DNA from 2 places in the Lysobacter helvus genome. Region 2 is predicted to be linked to the other one. Evidence: riboswitches for the same ligand, from Rfam matches in the RefSeq annotation. Region 2 holds a riboswitch; the other holds the start of a gene.
What was found. A riboswitch is a leader RNA that binds a small molecule or an ion and turns the genes downstream of it on or off. The one in region 2 is predicted to bind cobalamin.

Region 1: linked by a shared signal. The riboswitch ahead of btuB (TonB-dependent vitamin B12 receptor) and the one ahead of LYSHEL_RS07025 (ribonucleoside-diphosphate reductase subunit alpha) in region 2 are both predicted to bind cobalamin.

Annotation. Positions count from the first base shown of each region.
Region 1 covers NZ_AP024546.1:1,654,912-1,665,412, forward strand. Annotated here, with positions in the region: gene btuB (TonB-dependent vitamin B12 receptor) at 37-1,926, opposite strand; cobalamin riboswitch at 2,067-2,309, opposite strand; gene LYSHEL_RS08125 (TfoX/Sxy family protein) at 2,341-2,718, opposite strand; gene LYSHEL_RS08130 (GAF domain-containing protein) at 2,715-3,197, opposite strand; gene LYSHEL_RS08135 (TMEM175 family protein) at 3,273-4,007, shown strand; gene bioD (dethiobiotin synthase) at 4,004-4,687, shown strand; gene LYSHEL_RS08145 (efflux RND transporter periplasmic adaptor subunit) at 4,873-6,042, shown strand; gene LYSHEL_RS08150 (multidrug efflux RND transporter permease subunit) at 6,049-9,186, shown strand; gene LYSHEL_RS08155 (phasin family protein) at 9,265-9,660, opposite strand; gene ku (non-homologous end joining protein Ku) at 9,874-10,501, shown strand, end outside.
Region 2 covers NZ_AP024546.1:1,443,125-1,453,625, forward strand. Annotated here, with positions in the region: gene LYSHEL_RS07020 (potassium/proton antiporter) at 1-775, opposite strand, end outside; cobalamin riboswitch at 872-1,093, shown strand; gene LYSHEL_RS07025 (ribonucleoside-diphosphate reductase subunit alpha) at 1,276-3,681, shown strand; gene LYSHEL_RS07030 (ribonucleotide-diphosphate reductase subunit beta) at 3,726-4,685, shown strand; gene LYSHEL_RS07035 (nuclear transport factor 2 family protein) at 4,690-5,076, opposite strand; gene LYSHEL_RS07040 (YifB family Mg chelatase-like AAA ATPase) at 5,143-6,645, opposite strand; gene ubiK (ubiquinone biosynthesis accessory factor UbiK) at 6,660-6,926, opposite strand; gene LYSHEL_RS07050 (P-II family nitrogen regulator) at 7,086-7,424, shown strand; gene speE (polyamine aminopropyltransferase) at 7,429-8,277, opposite strand; gene speA (arginine decarboxylase) at 8,397-10,283, shown strand; gene LYSHEL_RS07065 (SDR family NAD(P)-dependent oxidoreductase) at 10,370-10,501, opposite strand, start outside.

The DNA of each region.
Region 1 (10,501 bases), 210 kb from region 2:
GTGGGCGCGGCCTTATTGCCGCGCCCACGGTCTTGTTCAATCAGGCGAATACCGCAAGGTCAACCCGTATTCGCGACCAGCCTGCGCGTAATACGCAGACGTCTCGTAGTCGTGGTCGAACACGTTGCTCGCGCGCGCCTGCAGCGTCCAGGCATCGGCCACGCGCCACTCGGCGCGCAGGTCGAGCGTGGAGAAGCCGGCGACTTCGAGCGTGTTGGCGACGTCGTCGAAGCGACGGCCTTCGCCGATCACCGTGGCCCCGATGCGCCAATCACCGAATGCGCGATCGACGTCCAGGCGCGCGGTCTTCTGCGCACGACGCGGCAGGAGCTTGTCGTAGTTCTCGCTGTCGTTGGTCCGGCTGCGGTTGCGCGGGTCGAGCCAGCTCGCCGCGCCGGTGATGTCCCAGCCGCCCAGCGTCGTGCCGGCCGTGAGTTCGGCGCCGCGAATGCGCGCCTGTTCGAGGTTGTTCGCCATGAACAAGGTGCTGTCGTAGACGATCAGGTCGTCGATGCGCGTCTGGTAGGCATCGAGCTGCCAATGCCATGCGTCGTGGCGCTGCCCCAGGCCGATGTCGAAGCTGTCCGAGGTTTCCGGCGACAGGTCCGGGTTGCCGTAGAACGGGAAGTACAACTCGTTGAAGGTCGGGGCCTTGAATGCGTTGCCGGCGCTGGCGGAGACGCGCAAGCCGTGCGACAGGTCGATGCCCCACGCGAGGCTGCCGGTCGAATGCCCGCCGAACTGTTCGTTGTCGTCGTGGCGCACGCTTGCCTGCACGTCGTTTCGGCCCAGGTCGCCTTGGTATTGCAGGAACACCGCACGGTTGTTGCGCGACCGCACCACGTTGCTGAAGGGATCGAACGCATCCAGGATCACCGCCGCATCGCGCGCCCAGTCGAAGCCTGCGGTGACCAGGTGTCCCTCGGCCACGCGGATGTCACCCTGCAGCGACGCGCCGTCGCGCTTGCTCTCGAAGCTGCCCAGCGGATCGTTGTCGCGCGACTGCACCGAGCGATCGACGTTGCGGCCGGCGGACAAGGTCCACGTGCTGCGCGCCAGTTCGTACTTCGCCTTGCCGCCGACGACCTGCTGCAGCGTCCTGGACAGGTCGGGCAAGCCGAACGCAGGTTCCGCGTCGTATTCGTTGCGGCCTTCGGCGCGCAGCACGTTCGCGTCCAGCGTGAGTGCATCGACCGGCTTGATGCCGGCGCGCAGCGAGACGGAATTGTTTTCGTAGCCGTCGTTGTCCGGATCCGGGTTTTCCATGAAGCAACCCGCGAACACGGGCGAAACCGCCCCCGTGCACGACTGGAAGCCATCGCTGGACTGGTGCGCGTAATCCGCGCCGAACCACGCGCGATCGAAGCCCACGTCCAGGCCCGCGCTCGCTTCGCGCAGGTTGTGGCTGCCGCCGCCGAGCTTGAAGCGCGTGCGCACGCCCGACTGCGGATGGCGCGTGAACACCTGGATGACGCCGCCGATCGCCTCGGAGCCGTACAGGCTCGAACGCGGGCCGCGCACGATTTCGATGCGGTCGATCATTTCGACCGGCAAATCCTGGATCGACGTGAGGCCCGACGTCGACGAGCCCACGCGCACGCCATCGACGAGGAACAGCGTGTGGTCGGATTCGGTGCCGCGCATGAACACCGTCGTGAGCTTGCCCAGGCCGCCCTGGTTGACGAGGTTGACGCCGGCGCGGCCGCGCAGCAGGTCGGCGAGCGAACGCGCCTGCGCGCGCTCGATCTCCGCGCGATCGATCACTTCGACCGGCGCGAGCGAATCATCGACGGTGACCGCGGTGCGCGTGCCGGTGACGACGACGCGGTCGAGCGCATCGGCGTCGCTCGCGTCCTGCGCATGCACGGGGGAAGAGGGAAGGAACACGGCCAACGCGATCGCAGTGGCCAGGGAAGTACGGAACATGGATTCAGCTCTCCGGCGCGCACGCCCGCGCGCCTTGGGTCAGCAAGGAAAGTCGCGGACGGAGGGAGCGAAGCGGATACGCGGGGCCGGGGGACAGCGAAACCAGCGACGGCGTGGCCGCCGCGATGCCCTCCGCATCGCAACCAGTCGACTCCGTGGCCGGTCTCCGGGCTTGCGCGCCGGACCGCCGTGCATCGATCGATGCGGGGCGGTCCCGGCCCGGGCGCCTTCCCGTGCGATGCACAGTGGCGGATGCCTGGGCCTTTGCGTGCCTACCGTTGCGGGGGCAGCGCCGGAATGGGATCGCTGTGCGATCCGTCACCGGCTTCCCGTTTCAACCCTTCGACGACAGCCGTCGGGTCACCACGAAGCGGGCGCAGTGTACTGCAGCGTGGGGCGCGCGGGCGCCGCGGGTCAGTCGGCGTCGCCGACCGGTTCGTCCAGCAGCTCGAACGCGGGCGCCGAATCCATGTGATTGTCGGCGACCTGCGTGGTCGTGACGGGCGAGGCGGCCGGGCGGTTGCGCGGCGGCGGGAGCAGGGCGATGGCGGCTTCGGCGGCCTGCACGAGCTCGCTGCGGCGCGCCTCGGGGACTTCCTGCCAGTGGCAGTCGAGCAACGCGCCTTCGAGCGCGTAGAGCAGGTTGAGGCTCGGCTTGAAGCCCGCGCGCTTGACGCGCATGAAGGCATCCACCGCGCCGACGGCTTCGAGGTCTTCGCGCGAACGCAGGCCGACCTGGCGCAGCCACGCCGCGCTCTTGGGACCGATGTTCCGCAATTTGACCGTGCTCACGCCATCGACTCCAGGAAAAGACGGGCGATTGTTTCCAACCCTGCCTGGTCTTCAACGCTGAAACGCGCGGGAACCGGACTGTCGATGTCGAACACGCCGACCAGCGCGCCGTCCTTCACGAGCGGCACCACCAGTTCCGACATCGAGGCCGAGTCGCAGGCGATGTGGCCCGGGAAGGCGTGCACGTCGTCGATGCGCTGCGTGGTGCGCGTGGTGGCCGCCTTGCCGCACACGCCCTTGTCGAGCGGGATGCGGATGCAGGCGGGCAGGCCCTGGAACGGGCCGACCACGAGCTCGGTGCCGTCGAAGAAATAGAAGCCCACCCAGTTGAGGTCGGGCAGCGCGTTGAAGACCAGCGCGGACAGGTTGGCGGCGTTGGCGATGCGGTCGCGCTCGCCGTACACCAGGGCGGCGGCCTGTTCGGCCAGCTGGGCGTATTGCGCCGGCTTGTCGCCGGACAGCGTGGAGGTCGTGAACATGCGCGGGAGTGTAGCAGCGGGGTCCTTCGGACCTCGTTACCATGCCCCCGCGCGCAGCATGCAAGGGGAGCGTCCATGGACTTGTCGCCACTGCCGGTCGAAGACGGCTTCCGCCTGCGCGGACAGAGCGTCACGCGGCTCGAAACCTTCGTCGATGCGGCCTTCGCGTTCTCGCTGACGCTGCTGGTGATCTTCTACAACGAACTGCCCGACACGGTCGCCGAATTGCGCGAGGCGCTGCGGCGCGTGCCGACGTTCGCCGCGTGCTTCGCGTTGCTGGCGTTGTTCTGGACGGCGCACAACCGGTGGAGCCGGCGGTTCGGGCTCGAGGATGCGAAGTCGACGGTGCTGAGCCTGTCGTTCGTCCTCGTCGTGCTGGTGTACGTGTATCCGTTGCGCATGGTGACGTCGAGCGGCCTGTCGCTGCTCACGCACGGCTTCGTGCCGAGCGAGCTGGGCATCGACCACGCGCACTGGATGCTCGACCTGCAGACGGCCTTCATGGTGTACGGCGCGGGGTTCGCGGCGTTGTCGTGGATCCTGTGGCGGCTCAATGCGCACGCGCTGCGGCGCGCGGATTTCCTCGAGCTGGATGCAGGCGAGCGCTTCCGCACGCAGAGCGAGATCGGCGCGTATGCGTTGATGACCGCGAGCGCGGCGGCGAGCGTGGTACTCAGCATGTTCCTGCTCGTGGCGCCGCCGTGGTTCCTCAACAACCTCACCGTCGGCGGGCCGATGTGGCTGTACTCGATCATGGGCTTCGGGCTCTGGGCGTATCGCGCGCGGCGCGACCGCATGGCGCGCGCATGACACGGCGCGGCCTTTTCGTCACCGGCACCGACACGGGCGTCGGCAAGACGCTGGTGTCGTGCGCGTTGCTGCACGTGGCGCGCGCGCAAGGATTGCGCGCGGTCGGCATGAAGCCCGTCGCGAGCGGATGCGACCTCGTCGACGGTGCATGGCACAACGAAGATGCGCTGGCGTTGCAGGCCGCGAGCGATCCGCGCCCCGACTACGCCGACGTCAATCCGTTCGCGCTGGCGCATCCACTCGCGCCCGAACTCGCCGCGCGCGATGCAGGCGTGGCGGTCACGCTGGCGCCGATCCTCGCCGCGCACGCGCGCCTGCAGGCGCAGGCGGACGTGGTGGTGGTGGAAGGCGTCGGCGGCTGGGCCGCGCCGCTGTCCACGCAACTGCACCAGGCCGATCTCGTGCGCGCGCTGCACCTGCCGGTGGTGCTGGTGGTCGGGCTGCGACTCGGCTGCCTCAACCACGCGTATCTCACGCAGCGGGCGATCGCCGAGGACGGCGGCCGTTTCGCCGGCTGGATCGCGACCGGCATCGATCCCGACATGGCGCGCGCCGACGACAACGTCGCATTGCTGACGGAGCGGCTGCGTGCGCCTTGCCTGGGGCGGCTGCCCTTCGAGGCAGGGCCCGATCCCGCGCGCATGGCCAGGCTGCTGCGCTGGCCGGAGACGTCGACCTGAGCCGTTTGGTTCCTTCGCATCCTTGCGTCGAGGGCGCCAATGCCGCGATGCGACATCGCAGCCGTTTCAATCGCAACCGTTGCGACGACGCGGAAGCAACCTGACTTCCAGCAGGGTGTCCGCTGAACGCGGGCGAGGCTAAACTGCGCGGTACAAAAATTCCAACCGATCCCTCGAGGACCCGCATGCGCACCCCCCATGTCGCACTGCTCACGCTCGCCTGCATCGCCGCGTTCGGCGCAGGCTGCTCCAAGGAAGGCAACAACGCAGGTCCCGGCGGACCCGGTGGTGCCATGCCGCCGCCGGAAGTCGGCGTCGTCACCGTGCAACCGGCCTCGGTGCCACTGGTGAAGGAACTCGTCGGGCGCTTGTCCGCGTATCGCAGCGCCGATGTGCGCGCGCGCGTGCCGGGCGTGCTCCAGCGTCGCGCGTACGAAGAAGGCAGCGACGTGGCGAAGGGCCAGTTGTTGTTCGTGATCGATCCCGCGCCGTTGCAGGCCGCGCTCGGCCAGGCCGAAGCCGCGCTCGCCACCGCGAACGCCAACTACGCCAACGCGCACGCCGCGGCGGAACGCGCACGCACGCTGGCGCCGCAGAAGTTCATCTCGCAGGCGGACCTCGACAACGCGCTCGCCGCGGAACGTTCCGCGTCCGCGGCGCGCCTGTCGGGCAAGGCCGCGGTGGATGCCGCGCGCATCAACCTCGGATATGCCTCCGTGCGCGCGCCGATCAGCGGCCGCGCCGGCAAGCAGCAGGTCACCGAAGGCGCGCTGGTCGGGCAGGGCGACGCCACGCTGCTCACCACCGTCGACCAGATCGACGAGATGTACGTCAACCTCTCCATCGGCGTCGATGAACTCGACCAGGTGCGCAAGGCCAGCGACGGCGGCCAGCGCAGCGTGCAGATCCTGTTGTCGGACGGCAGCGTCTACAAGCAGGCGGGCGCGGTCGATTTCTCCGGTGACGTGGTCGATCCGTCCACCGGCGCGATCGCGATCCGCGCACGCGTGAAGAATCCCGACCACATGCTGCTGCCGGGCACGTTCGTCACCGTGCGCGCCACGATGGGCGAACAGCGCGGCGCGTATCGCGTGCCCGCACTCGCCGTGCAGCGCGACGTGACCGGCCCGTACGTGATGGTCGTGGGCGCCGACGGCAAGGTGGCGCGCAAGAACGTCACGACGGAACGCCAGGACGGCGCGGACTGGGTGGTCAGCGCCGGCGTGGCGCCGGGCGACAAGGTGGTGGTGTCGGGATTGCAGCGCGTGCAACCGGGTGCGCCGGCGAAGGCCGTGCCGTACGTGCCGGAGAAGCCCGCGGGCACTGGTGCCGCCCCCGCCGCCAAGCAGGGCTGAGCCGCCATGTCCCGTTACTTCATCAACCACCCGGTCTTCGCCTGGGTCATCGCGATCATGATCGTGATCTCCGGCGTGCTCGCGATCCGCGGGCTCGGCGTGGAGTCGTATCCGAACATCGCCCCGCCGCAGGTCGGCGTGTTCGCCGCCTATCCCGGCGCGAATGCGGAAACCGTCGAACGCGCGGTCACGCAGATCATCGAGCAGCAGCTCACCGGCATCGACAACCTGGATTACTTCAGCGCGTCGTCGGGCTCCGATGGCAGCGCCTCGCTCAACCTCACCTTCAAGCCCGGCACCGATCCCGACATCGCGCAGATGCAGGTGCAGAACAAGGTGTCGCAGGCCACGCCGCGCCTGCCCGGCGACGTGGTGCAGCAGGGCGTCACGGTGTCGAAGTCCAACAGCGGCTTCCTGCTCGTCATCGCGCTGAAGTCCAGCGATCCGGCGATCGGGAAGGACGAGCTGTCCGACTTGCTCGCCTCCAACGTGCTCGACCAGGTCGCGCGCGTGCCGGGCGTGGGCAGCACGCAGCTGTTCGGCGGCCAGTACTCGATGAACATCTGGCTCAACCCGGACAAGCTGCACGCGTACGGGCTGTCGGCCAGCGACGTGCTGTCCGCGGTGCGCGCGCAGAACGTGCAGTTCTCCGCGGGCCAGGTGGGCGGCGAACCGTCGCCGGAAACGCAGATGTTCACCGCGTCGGTCGCGGCCGAAGGGCGTTTCACCAAGCCCGAGGAGTTCGAGAACATCCTGCTGCGCGCCAACGCCAGCGGTGCCGCGGTGCGCCTGCGCGACGTTGCGCGCGTGGAGATCTCCGGTTCCGCGCACGGCTTCGACCTGCAGTGGAACGGTCAGCCGGCCGCGGGTTTCGCGGTGTCGCTCGGCCCGGGCGAGAACGCGCTGGAAGTGGCGGCGGCGGTCAAGGCGCGCATGGCGCAGTTGCAGCCGAGCTTCCCGAAGGGCGTGGAGTGGTTCGCGCCCTACGACACATCGGACTTCGTGCGCATCTCGGTCGACGAGGTGATCAAGACGCTCGGCGAAGCGATGGTGCTGGTGTTCCTGGTGATGCTGCTGTTCCTGCAGAACCTGCGCGCCACGCTCATCCCGACGCTCGTCATCCCCGTCGCGCTGCTCGGCACGTTCCTGGGCATGTACGTGCTCGGCTTCACCATCAACCAGCTCAGCCTGTTCGGCATGGTGCTGGCGATCGGCATCGTGGTCGATGACGCGATCGTGGTGATCGAGAACGTCGAACGCATCATGACCGAGGAAGGTTTGTCGCCGAAGGAGGCCACGCGCAAGGCGATGCACCAGATCACCGGTGCGGTCATCGCGATCACGCTGGTGCTGGCGGCGGTGTTCATCCCCAGCGCCCTGCAAGCGGGCAGCGCGGGCGCGGTGTACAAGCAGTTCGCGCTCACCATCGCCATGGCGATGTTGTTCTCCGCGTTCCTCGCGCTGGGCTTCACGCCGGCCCTGTGCGCCAGCCTGCTCAAGCCCTCGGCGCACCACGAAGCGCGCAACCCGATCTTCCGCGCCTTCAACAAGTTCTACGGGAAGATGAGCACGATCTACGTCGGGCACATCGGCAGCGCCGTGCGGCATGCGCCGCGCTGGATGGCGGTGTTCGCGGCGTTGGCGATCGGGTGCGGCTTCCTGTTCTGGAAGATGCCGGGCAGCTTCCTGCCGGAAGAAGACCAGGGCTACGCATTCGCCATCGTGCAGCTGCCGCCGGGCGCCACCCTGCGTCGTACCAACGCCGTGTTCGAACAGATCCGCGCGAAGGTCGACAAGATGGAAGGCTTCGACGGGATGATGCAGGTGTCCGGCTTCAGCTTCATCGGCCAGGGCGAGAACGTCGGCATGGCCTTCATCAAGCTCAAGCCGTGGGACCAGCGCAAGATCACCGCGACCGAGTTCATCCAGAACGCCAACGGTGCGTTGTTCCCGATCCGCGATGCGCAGATCTTCGTGGCCAACCTGCCGACGGTGAATGGCCTGGGCCAGTTCGGCGGCTTCGACATGTACCTGCAGGACCGCACCGGCCAGGGACGCGACGCGCTGATGGGTGCGATGGGCACGCTGCTCGGCAAGGCGGGCGAAAACAAGGCGCTGGTGGGCGTGCGACCGAACACGCTGGAGCCTTCGCCGCAGTTGAAGCTCGATGTCGATCGCTTGCAGGCGCAGGCGATGGGCCTGGAAGTCGGTGACATCTACAGCGCCATCCAGTTGATGCTGGCGCCGATCTACGTCAACGACTTCGTGCAGGGCGGGCGCGTCAAGCGCGTGAACATGCAGGCCGATGGTCCGTTCCGAACGGGGCCCGAATCGCTCGCGCATTACTACACGCCCTCCAACACCAAGGATGCGGACGGCCTGCCGACGATGATCCCGTTGTCGAACGTGGTGAAGGCGAAGTGGGAAGTCGCCTCGCCCTCGCTCACGCGCTACAACGGGTTCGCGGCGGTGGAGATCGTGGGTTCGCAGGCGCCGGGGCACAGCTCGGGTGAGGCGATGAACGCGATGCAGGCGATCGTCGAGAAGGACCTGCCCGCGGGCTTCGGATACGACTGGGCGGGGCAGTCGCACCAGGAAATCCTGTCCGGCAGCCAGACCACGATGCTGATGATCCTGTCGATCATCGTCGTGTTCCTGTGCCTGGCCGCGTTGTACGAAAGCTGGTCGGTGCCCGTCGCGGTGCTGCTGGTGGTGCCGGTGGGCGTGCTGGGCGCGGTGTTGTTGTCGATGGCGCGCGGATTGCCCAACGACATCTACTTCAAGATCGGCCTGATCACGGTGATCGGCCTGGCGGCGAAGAACGCGATCCTGATCGTCGAGTTCGCGATCCAGGAACGCAAGGAAGGCAAGCCGCTGGGCCAGGCGGTGGTCGAAGCCGCCAAGCTGCGACTGCGCCCGATCCTCATGACGTCGCTCGCCTTCATCATGGGCGTGCTGCCGCTGGCGATCTCCACCGGCGCCGGCGCGAACGCGCGGCATGCGATCGGCACGGGCGTCATCGGCGGCATGCTGGCCGCCACGTTCCTCGGCCTGCTGTTCATCCCGGTGTTCTACGCGATCGTGCGCAGGATGCTGGGCGACAAGCTGGACGTCGCGCCGAAGATCGTCCACGAAGACGACTGATCGCCTCCGTCATCGCGCACAAAAAAACCCCGGCATCGCTGCCGGGGTTTTTGTTTTGCGGTGCTTGCCGCGGAAGGCTTACTTCGCCTTCGACGCCTGCTGCACGACCGTCTCGACGTTGCTCTTGGCCTGCGCGGTGGCGGCTTCGAACTGCGACTTGGCGATCTGGCCGATGGCTTCGTTGGTCTTCAGCGTGGTGCCGAGGACTTCCTGGCCGGTGGCGAGGTTGCGCTCGGCGGTCTCGCGGACGACCTGCAGGCCCTTCGGCATGACGGTCTTGAACTGGTCGGGGGTGCGGACTTCGGCGACTTCACCGAGGAACGCGAACGTGGCGGTGGCGCCGGCTTCGATCGCGGCCAGCTGCAGGCCGAAGACCTTGGTGGCGTTGTCGAGCGCGAGGCGGTTGATCTGCGCCGCGGTGTCGGCGAACTGGCGCGAGGCGGCGGCGAACTGTTCGTTGAACTGCTGGTACATGGCAGGGAGACTCCACGGGGGTCCACCGGGCGGGATGCCTGATGGTGCGGTGCAGCATAGACCTCGGGATGTTGCAGTGCAACAACCGTTCGTCGCGTCGTTGGGGAAGCAGCAAGGCGCCTGAATTCAAGGGCTTGGCCCTGAAACCGGCCATTCACGCGGCCACAACTCGGCCGGAGGGACGCTGCAAGGCCCACTCCCGGAGCCCCGGCCATGGCTGCCCGCCCCATCTGGAACGGCACTTTGTCGTTCGGCCTGCTGAACATCCCGATCCAGCTGATGACGGGCGAGCGCAGGAACGAACTGCACTTCCGGATGATGGATGCGCGCAACAAGGCGCCGGTGAAGTACGAGCGCGTCAACGCCGAGACCGGCGAAGAAGTGCCCTGGAAGGAAATCGTCAAGGCCTTCGAATACTCGAAGGGCAACTACGTGGTGCTCGAACCCGAGGACCTTGCCGCCGCGGCGAGCGAGAACCGGGAAGTGATCGAGATGGAAGCGTTCGTCGATCGCGAGCAGATCGCGCCGTCGTACCTGGAGAAGCCCTACATCCTCGTGCCCGGCAAGAAAGCCGAGAAGGGCTACGTGCTGCTGCGCGAAGTGCTGAAGAAGACCGGCAAGGTCGGCATCGGCCGCGTGGTGATCCGCACGAAGGAATACCTGACGATGGTGACGCCGCAGGACGACGCGCTGATGATGATCCTGCTGCGCTTTCCGCAGGAGATCGTCGACATCGCCGAATACAACATCCCCGAGGGCGGCGTGGCGAAGTGGAAGATCAGCCCCAAGGAACTGGAGATGGCCACGACGCTGCTCGAGTCGATGGCGGCCGATTTCGATC
Region 2 (10,501 bases):
CGACGATGCCGGCCAGGTACACCGCCAGATACCCGCTGCCGCCCGCGAGGTTGGTGAAGCCGAACAGCGCGACGGCACCGGACAACGCGAGCCACGGCGGCAAGCCCGACGGCAGGATGAACTTGTTGAGCGTCCATACCATCAGCCGCCCGCCGAGATAGCCCGCGACCAGGCCGAAGCCCACCGCCCACACCAGGCGCATCGCCAGCATCACCGGCCCCGCGGATTGCTCGCCCGCGATCCACGTCGTCAGCGCGATGGTGAGGAACACCGCCATCGGATCGTTGCTGCCCGATTCCACTTCCAGCGTCGCGTTGGTGCGGCGCTCCAGGTGCAGGCCGCCGGCGCGCAGCAGGAAGAACACCGCGGCCGCATCGGTGGAAGCGACGATCACGCCGAGCAGCAGCGCCTCCAGCAGGGGCAGGTGCAGCAGGTACATCGACGCGAACGCGGTGAGCGCCGCGGTGATCACCACGCCCAGCGTCGCGAGCACCACCGAGGGCAACACGCTGCCGCGCACGTGCGCCGCGCGCGTGCGCAGGCCGCCGTCGAACAGGATCACCGCCAGTGCGAGCGAGCCGACGAAGTAGGTGAAGCGCGTATCCGAATACTGGATGTGCCCGATGCCGTCCTCGCCGAGCACCAGGCCGAGCAGCAGGAACACCAGCAGCAACGGCGCACCGAACCGGCGCGCGAGCAGCGACGAGGCAATGCCCGCCAGGATCAGCAGCGCACCACCGAGCAGGCGCACGTCGATGTCGTGGAGATGCTCCAACCGTGGCTCCTCGGGGTTCGGACCGAGTGTAACGCGGTGCCCTGCAAGCGGCCGTCGCGCACCGTGCATCTTGTGTTGACGATCCGCGCGACCCCCACTATGTTGTGGCCCGTCGGTTTCGACGCGCGAGCGCCGGATGAAAAGGGAAGCCGGTGGGACTTATCAGTCGAATCCGGCACTGCCCCGCAGCGGTAAGTGGAAACGAAGTCGCGCATTGCACTGGGGCGGTGGCCCCGGGAAGCAGCGACGAGTAGGAGGCACGGGTTCGCCCGCGCCGCGTCCACGAGTCCGAAGACCTGCCGACAGCCGCGCGCCTGCACGCCGCGCGGTGCCGGCCGCGGAATCTCCGGGGGGAGATGGCTGGTGACGCAAACGCCGGGCGTCCGCCAATCGCGGATGCGTCGCGGCCGATGCGACGCCGCCCGTCCAATGTCCCGGGGACCGCATGCCACCGACTCGCCGAGGGAGCGATCGGACCGGTGCGCCACCACGGAGCCACCATGACCCACGCCACGCTCGACCCGTCGTCGCCCGTCGACGATGCCCCCCGTTTCGACCTCACCCCGCCGCCCACCGCGACCACCATGTGCGTGACCAAGCGCAATGGCAGCAGCGAAGCGGTCGACCTCAACAAGATCGTGCGCGCGGTGACGCGCGCGGCCGAAGGGCTGCACGCGGTGGAACCGATGCGCGTGGCGACGCGCACGATCTCCGGCCTGTACGACGGCGCGACCACGCGCGAACTCGACGAGCTGTCCATCCGCACCGCCGCGCTGCTGACCGGCGAAGAGCCGGAATACGGACGCCTGGCCGCGCGCCTGCTGGCGCGCGTGATCGGCAAGGAAGTCGCGAGCCAGGAAATCCACGCGTTCTCGCAGTCGGTGTCGCGCGGGCACGAAGTGGGCTTGATCAACGACCGCCTGCTCGGTTTCGTGCAGGCCAACGCGCGCAAGTTGAACGAAGCGCTGGACGTGGCGCACGACCGGCACTTCGATTACTTCGGCCTGCGCACGCTGTACGACCGTTACCTGCTGCGCCACCCGCACTCGCGCAAGGTGATCGAAACGCCGCAGCAGTTCTACCTGCGCATCGCCTGCGCGCTGAGCGACGACGTGCCGGGTGCGCTTGCGCTGTACGGCCGCATGGCCAACCTGGAATACCTGCCGAGCTCGCCCACGCTGTTCAACAGCGGCACCACGCACGAGCAGTTGTCGTCGTGCTTCCTGCTGGATTCGCCGCAGGACACGCTGGAGTCGATCTACCAGAAGTACGGCGACATCGCGCAGTTGTCGAAATTCAGCGGCGGCATCGGCGTCAGCTTCACGCGCGTGCGTTCGCGCGGCTCGCTGATCCGGTCGACCAACGGGCATTCCAACGGCATCGTGCCGTGGCTGAAGACGCTGGATTCGTCGGTGGCGGCGGTCAACCAGGGCGGCAAGCGCAAGGGCGCGGCGTGCGTGTACCTCGAGCCGTGGCATGCGGACGTCGAAGAATTCCTGGAGCTGCGCGACAACACGGGCGACGAAGCGCGCCGCACGCATAACCTCAACCTCGCGAACTGGGTGCCGGACATCTTCATGCGGCGCGTGGAGGCGGACGCGGCGTGGTCGCTGTTCGATCCGCGCGTGGTGCCGGAATTCACCGATCTGTACGGCAGCGATTTCGAAGAGGCTTACGAACAGGCCGAACGCCAGGGCAAGGCCGTGCGCACGGTGCGGGCACGCGAGTTGTACGCGCGGATGATGCGCACGCTGGCGCAGACCGGCAACGGCTGGATGACGTTCAAGGACAAGTGCAACCGCGCGAGCAACCAGACGCTGCGGCGCGGCAACGTGATCCACCTGTCCAACCTGTGCACGGAGATCCTGGAGATCACCTCGTCGGAGGAGACGGCGGTGTGCAACCTCGGGTCGATCAACCTGTCGCGGCATTTCGACGAGGACGGACAGTTCGATTTCGACACGCTGGCGGAAACCGTGCAGTTGGCGGTGCGGCAGCTGGATCGCGTGATTGACCTGAACTTCTATCCGATCGATTCCGCGCGCCGCGGCAACCTGCGCTGGCGCCCGGTGGGCCTGGGCGTGATGGGCTTGCAGGATGTGTTCTTCCGCTTGCGGCTGCCGTTCGACAGCGACGCGGCGCGCGCGCTGTCGGCGCGGATCGCGGAGGCGATCTACTTCCATGCGCTCGAAGCCTCGTGCGAGCTGGCGATCGAGCAGGGCCGGCATCCGGGCTTCGCGGATACGCGCGCGGCGGAAGGCGAATTGCAGTTCGACGCGTGGGGCGTGGTGCCGGAGAACGCGGAACGCTGGGACGCGCTGCGTGCGCGCATCCGCGAACACGGGCTGCGCAATTCGCTGCTGATCGCGATCGCGCCGACGGCCACGATCGCCGCCATCGCCGGTTGCTACGAATGCGTCGAACCGCAGACCAGCAACCTGTTCAAGCGCGAGACGCTGTCGGGCGACTTCCTGCAGGTCAATCGTTACCTGGTGGAAGAGCTGAAGAAGCTCGGGCAATGGACGCCGGAGATGCGCGATGCGATCAAGCAGGCCGAAGGCTCGATCCAGGGCATTCCGCAGATTCCTGAGGCGCTGCGCGAGGTGTATCGCACGACGTGGGAAATCCCGATGCGCGCGCTGATCGACATGGCGGCCGACCGCGGCGCTTTCATCGATCAGTCGGCCTCGCTCAACCTGTTCATGGACAGCCCGAACATCGGTGCGCTGTCGTCGATGTACATGTACGCGTGGAAGCGCGGCATCAAGACCACGTACTACCTGCGTTCGCGCCCGGCGACGAAGATCGCGAAGGCGACGCTGTCCGATGGTGCAGCACAACCCGCGCCGATGGAGGCGATCGCGTGCTCGCTCGAGAACCCGGAATCCTGCGAGGCCTGCCAGTGACCGCGCGCCTGCTCGACCCGGGATTCGAACTCACCCTGCGCCCGATGCGCTATCCGCAGTTCTACGAGATGTACCGCAACGCGATCCGCAACACGTGGACGGTGGAGGAGGTGGACTTCTCCGGCGACGTCAATGATCTCAAGCACAAGTTCGGGCCGGCGGAGCGGCACCTGATCGAGCGGCTGGTGGCGTTCTTCGCCACCGGCGATTCGATCGTGGCCAACAACCTGGTGCTCAACCTCTACCAGCACACCAATGCGCCGGAAGCGCGCATGTACCTGTCGCGGCAGTTGTACGAGGAAGCGCTGCACGTGCAGTTCTACCTCACGCTGCTGGACACCTACCTGCCGGATCCGCGCGAGCGGGCGCGCGCGTTCGCGGCCGTGGAGAACATCCCGTCGATCCAGCGCAAGGCGGCGTTCTGCTTCAAGTGGATGGCCTCGCTGCAGGACACGGCGCGGCTGGAGACGCAGGCGCACCGGCGGCAGTTCCTGTTGAACATGATCTGCTTCGCGGCGTGCATCGAAGGCTTGTTCTTCTTCGGCGCGTTCGCGTACGTGTACTACCTGCGTTCGCGTGGGCTACTGCACGGCTTGGCATCCGGCACAAACTGGGTCTTCCGCGACGAGAGCGCGCACATGGCGTTCGCGTTCGAAGTCATCCGCACGGCGCGCGAGGAAGAACCCGACCTGTTCGACGCCGACCTGCAGGCGCAAGTCGTCCAGATGATGGTGGAAGCGGTGGAATGCGAGTACGCGTTCGCCGAAGACACGTTGTCCGGCGGCGTGGCCGGGTTGTCGTTGCGCGACATGCGCGAGTACCTGCAGTACTGCGCGGACCAGCGGCTGGTGCAGCTCGGGATGCCGCGCCATTTCGGCGCGCGCAACCCGTTCCCGTTCATGGACCTGCAGGACGTGCAGGAGCTGACCAACTTCTTCGAACGCCGCGTGTCGGCCTACCAGGTGGGCGTGCAGGGCGAGGTCGAGTTCGACCACGCGTTCTGACGCTTCAACGCGCCTGCATCGGGGACTCGGTATGGATGGCGCAGCGCCACGCGCCATCCTGCCGCACCCAGGTCGACGAGTCGGACACCTTCATGCGGACGTCCTTGCCCTTCTCGTTCGTGGTCTGGTCGACTTCGTACGTCAGGATCGCCACGTCGTCGGACGGATGCAGCACCGAGAGGTTCGACAGTTCGTACTTGACCAGCTTGTAGTCCGGGTTGTCCGCCATCTTGCGGTAGCCCGCATGGTCGAACTGCATCGCGCCGTGCTGCGACACCATCAGCGCGGGCTCGGCGAGCAGGCCGAGCGCGACATCGGTATTGCCGTCCACCATCGTCTGCCAGAAGCGCTTTTCCAGCGCGATGATCTCGTCCTTGTCGTTGTCGGCCATCTGCTTCGCCTCCTGTCGTGGGGGCGTTTGCTTTAGCAAGGCCCGCGACAAGAGCGGGTGAATCGGTCAGCCGGTTCCGCGATCCAGGCGGCGGTAGCCGATGGCTTCGGTGAGATGCGCGGTGGCGATGGATTCGCTGCCTTCCAGGTCGGCGATGGTGCGCGCGACGCGCAGGATGCGATGCATCGAACGCGCGGAGAGTTGCAGCATTTCGATGGCGTGTTCGAGCAGGCGGCGATCGTCGGGGGCGAGACGACACGTGGCTTGGGTCTGCGGCACATCGAGCCGCGCGTTGTGGCACCCGATGCGTTCGAGTTGGCGATCGCGTGCGGCGATGACGCGCGTGCGCACGACGGCGCTGGATTCGCCGGGCGCGGCATCGTCGCGCAATGCGCTCGGCGGCAGGCGCGGGACTTCGACGTGCAGGTCGATGCGATCCATCAACGGCCCCGACACGCGCGCGGTGTAGCGCTGCAGCATCTCGGGCGAACAACGACAGCGGCCCGACGGATCGCCGGCCCAGCCGCACGGACACGGATTCATCGCGGCGACGAGCTGGAAGCGCGCGGGAAACGTGCAATGGCGCGCGGCGCGGGCGATCGTGGCGACGCCGGATTCCAGCGGTTCGCGCAGCATCTGCAAGGCGTGGCGATCCCATTCGGGCAGTTCGTCGAGGAACAGCACGCCGTGGTGGGCGAGGGAGATTTCGCCGGGACGTGGTTCGGTGCCGCCGCCGACGAGGGCGATCGCGCTCGCGCTGTGGTGCGGGGCGCGGAAGGGGCGTGTGCGCCACGTCGATGCATCGATGCCGCGGCCGCTGACCGAGGCGACCGCCGCGGCTTCGAGTGCTTCGGCTTCCGTCGCTTCCGGCAGCAGGCCGGGCAAGCGCGAGGCAAGCAACGTCTTGCCGCACCCTGGCGGTCCGACGAACAACAGGTGATGCCCACCGGCCGCCGCGACTTCCAACGCACGCCGCGCATGCGCCTGTCCCCGCACGTCACTCAGGTCGGCGACTCGCACGTCTTCGACCTCGCGCACCTCCGGCACGGGCAACGTCTTCGTCCCCGACAACGCCGCACACACTTCGAGCAACGTGCGCGCCGTGCGTACATCCGCATCGCGCACCAGCGCCGCCTCCGCGCCGTTCTCCGCCGGCACGATCAACCGTCGCTTCGCCGCCGTCGCGGCCATCACCGCGGGCAGCACGCCATCGACGGGGCGCAGTTCCCCCGTCAGCCCGAGCTCGCCGATGAACTCCACATCGCGCATCGCCTGCTGCGGCACCTGGCCGCTCGCCGCCAGGATCCCGAGCGCGATGGGCAGGTCAAACCGCCCGCCGCCCTTCGGCAAGTCCGCCGGCGCGAGGTTGATGGTGATGCGGCCGTTGGGGAATTCGAGTTGCGCGCACTGGATGGCGGCACGCACGCGATCGCGCGCCTCGCGCACGGCCGTGCCCGGCAATCCCACGATGTGCAGCGCCGGCAATCCGGACCCGAGGTGCGTTTCCACCTGCACGTCGGGCGCGCGCACGCCGGCGCGTGCACGGCTGTGCACGAGCGACAGACCCATGGGGGTGGCTCAGGTCAGTGGCGCGGCGGCGCCGGCGCGTCGATCTGCGATTCGAGATCCGCGACGGTGCGCTGGAGTTCGTCCAGCTTCTCGCGCGTGCGCAACAGCACGGCGCGCTGCACTTCGAATTCCTCGCGAGTCACCAGGTCCAGCTTGGCCAGGCCCGACTGCAGCACGGATTTGAAGTTTTCCTGCAGTTCCTCGCGGCTGTCGCGCAGGGACGGAGGCACGAGGCTGCTGAGCCGGCGGGCGAGTTCGTCGAGCTTCTCGAAATCGATCATGGCACTCATCACCTGAGCTCCTTCCTGGAGGATCTGCAGCTTGCTTGGGAGACACCCGGCGCGCCATCGGACGGCGCCGCGCGCGGGGGTCGGTGGAAACCTACGAACGGCAGCCACGACCGGCGGTATGCTGCCGGCTGCCGACATGGAGACGACGTGATGAAGATGGTCATGGCGATCATCAAGCCCTTCAAGCTGGATGACGTCCGCGAGGCCTTGTCCGAGGCGGGCGTGGCGGGCATCACGGCCACCGAGGTCAAGGGGTTCGGGCGGCAGAAGGGCCACACCGAGTTGTACCGCGGCGCCGAGTACGTCGTGGATTTCCTGCCCAAGATCAAGCTGGAGGTCGCCGTCACCGACGACCAGGCCGATGCCGTGGTCGAGGCCATCATGCAGGCCGCCGGCACGGGCAAGATCGGGGACGGGAAGATCTTCGTGTGGGAACTGGACAAGGTGGTCCGGATCCGCACGGGCGAACTGGACGGGGACGCGCTCTAGCGCGTCACTCCCCCAGCGCCGCCGCCACGAACGGGATCGACGCCATCGCCCCCTGGTGGATATCGGCGGTGTAGTACTTCGTCGCGAACGTCTTCTCGCGCGCATCCACCGCCCGGTAATCGAAGCCCCCCGACTTGCGTGCCAGCGTGCAGCTCCACCACCCGGTCGGGTAGCAGGGCTGCGGGAACGGCAGCGTCTTGAACGTGGTGAAGCCGGCCTTGCCCATCTCGGTGCGCATTTCCTTGATGAGGTCCAGCAGCACCAGCGGCGATTCGGACTGCTGCACCAGGATGCCGTCGTCCTTCAGCGCCTTGAAGCAGGACGCATAGAAGGCCTTGTTGAACAGGCCCTCGGCCGGGCCGACCGGATCGGTGGAATCCACGATCACGATGTCCACGCTGCCTTCCGGGCAGTTGGCCATGTACGCGATGCCGTCGTCGAACAGCAGTTCGGCGCGCGCGTCGTTGTTGGCGTCGCACAGCTCCGGGAACCACTTCTCGGCCATGCGCGTGACCTGCTCGTCGATGTCGCACTGCGTGGCGGATTCCACGCCCGGGTGCTTGAGCACTTCGCGCAGCGTGCCGCAGTCGCCGCCGCCGATGATCACCACGCGCTTCGGCGCGGCATGCGTGAACAGCGCCGGGTGCGACATCATCTCGTGGTAGAGGAAGTTGTCGCGCGTGGTCAGCATCATTGCGCCATCGATGAGCATGAGGTTGCCCCAGTCGGTGCTCTCGTAGATCTCGATCTTCTGGAAGGGCGACTGCACCTCGTCCAGCTTGCGCGTGATGCGGTAGCCGATGGCCGAGCCGGCGGGCTCGAAGTTCTCGTACATCCAGGTGGGCTCGGTCATCGCGGCAAGTCCGGCAGGGCGTTGGGGGCGCGCATTGTAGGGCGCTCGCCGTCGTGGCGCTGCCTTCGGCCCCCGGGCGGTACACTGCGCGCCCTTTTTTCCCAGACGGAACGCTGCCGATGAGCGCCTGGTCCCTCGACCACGCCCGCAAGACCTATTCGATCCCGCATTGGTCGGAAGGGTATTTCGACATCGACGGCGCCGGCCGCGTGACGGTGAGCCCGCGCGGCGCGCAGGGCCCGGCGATCGCGCTGGCCGAGGTCGTGGACAAGGCCAAGGCCAACGGCGCCAAGCTGCCGCTGCTGGTGCGCTTCCCCGACATCCTCGGCGACCGCCTGGGCAAGCTGCAGGCTGCGTTCGCGCAGGCGCAGGCCGACTGGGACTACAAGGGCGGCTACACCGCCGTCTATCCGATCAAGGTCAACCAGCACCAGGGCGTCGCCGGCACGCTGGCCTCACACGCGGGCGAAGGCTTCGGCCTGGAAGCGGGCAGCAAGCCGGAACTGATGGCGGTGCTGGCGCTGAGCCGGCCGGGCGGGCTGATCGTCTGCAACGGCTACAAGGATCGCGAATACATTCGTTTGGCTTTGATCGGTCGCAAGCTCGGCCTGCAGACCTTCATCGTGGTCGAGAAGCCCAGCGAGCTGAAGCTGATCATCGAGGAAGCGCAGGCGCTGGGCGTGCGGCCGGGCATCGGCGTGCGCATGCGCCTGGCCTCGCTGGGCGCGGGCAAGTGGCAGAACAGCGGTGGCGACAAGGCGAAGTTCGGATTGTCGCCGCGCCAGGTGCTGGACCTGTGGAAGACGCTGCGCGACAACGGCTACGGCGATTGCCTCGGCCTGCTGCATTTCCACATGGGCTCGCAGATCTCCAACGTGCGCGACATCGCCAACGGCATGCGCGAGGCGGTGCGGTATTTCATCGAACTGTCGAAGCTCGGCGCGCAGGTCCAGTACATGGACGTGGGCGGCGGGCTGGGCATCGATTACGAAGGCACGCGTTCGCGCAGCTACTGCTCGATCAACTACGGCGTGGCGCAGTACGCGAACAACATCGTGCAGCCGCTCGCCGAAGCCTGCGAAGCCAACGGCCTGGCGCCGCCGCGCATCGTGACCGAATGCGGCCGCGCGATGACGGCGCACCACGCGGTGCTGGTGGCCAACGTGGCGGAAGTGGAGGAAGCGCCGGAAGGCCGCGTCCCGCCCGCGCACGACGACGAACCCGCGGTGATCCGCCACCTGCGCGAGATCCACGACGAACTGGACCAGCGCCCGGCGGTGGAACTCTTCCACGACGCGCAGCACCACCATGGCGAAGGCCTGTCGCTGTATGCGCTCGGGCAGATCGACCTGACGCATCGCGCGCGCATCGACGACCTGTTCTATGCGATCGCGCATGCCGTGCGTGCGCGGCTGGACGTGGGCGAGAAGTCGCACCGCGACCTGCTCGATGAGTTGAACGAGCGCCTCGTCGACAAGTACTTCGTCAACTTCAGCGTGTTCGAATCGATGCCGGACGTGTGGGCGATCGACCAGGTGTTCCCGATCGTGCCGATCGAGCGCCTGGACGAAGCGCCGTCGCGCCGCGGCGTGATCGCGGACATGACGTGCGACAGCGACGGCAAGATCGATACCTACGTGGAAAACGAAGGCCTCGATTCTTCGTTGCCGCTGCATGCGCTGAAGCATGGCGAGGTGTACCGGCTGGGCTTCTTCCTGGTCGGTGCGTACCAGGAAATCCTGGGCGACATCCACAACCTGTTCGGCGACACCGATGCGGTGGAAGTGCATCTGGACGGCAACGGGTATGCGATGAGCCAGCAGCGCCGCGGCGACACGACGGACGTGATGCTGGATTACGTCGGCTACAAGCTCGACGTGCTGCGCGCGGAATATGCGAAGAAGGTGGATGCCGCGAAGTTGCCGGCCGACGAAAGCGCGCGGATGAAGGACGCGCTCGAGTCGGGGCTGACGGCGTATACCTACCTGAGCGACGAGCCGGTCTGAGCCCTGCCGTCATTCCCGCGAAAGCGGGAATCCAGGCCGGTGCGGCGATCCGACAGGTGGATTCCCGCCTTCGCGGGAATGACGACCTAATTGCGCGCGATCTGGAAGCCGGCGAAGGATTGGCTCGTCGGCATCATTTCCAGGCGGTTGATGTTGATGTGCGGCGGCTGCGTGGCGATCCAGTGGATCGTCGCGGCGATGTCGTCCGCCGTCATCGG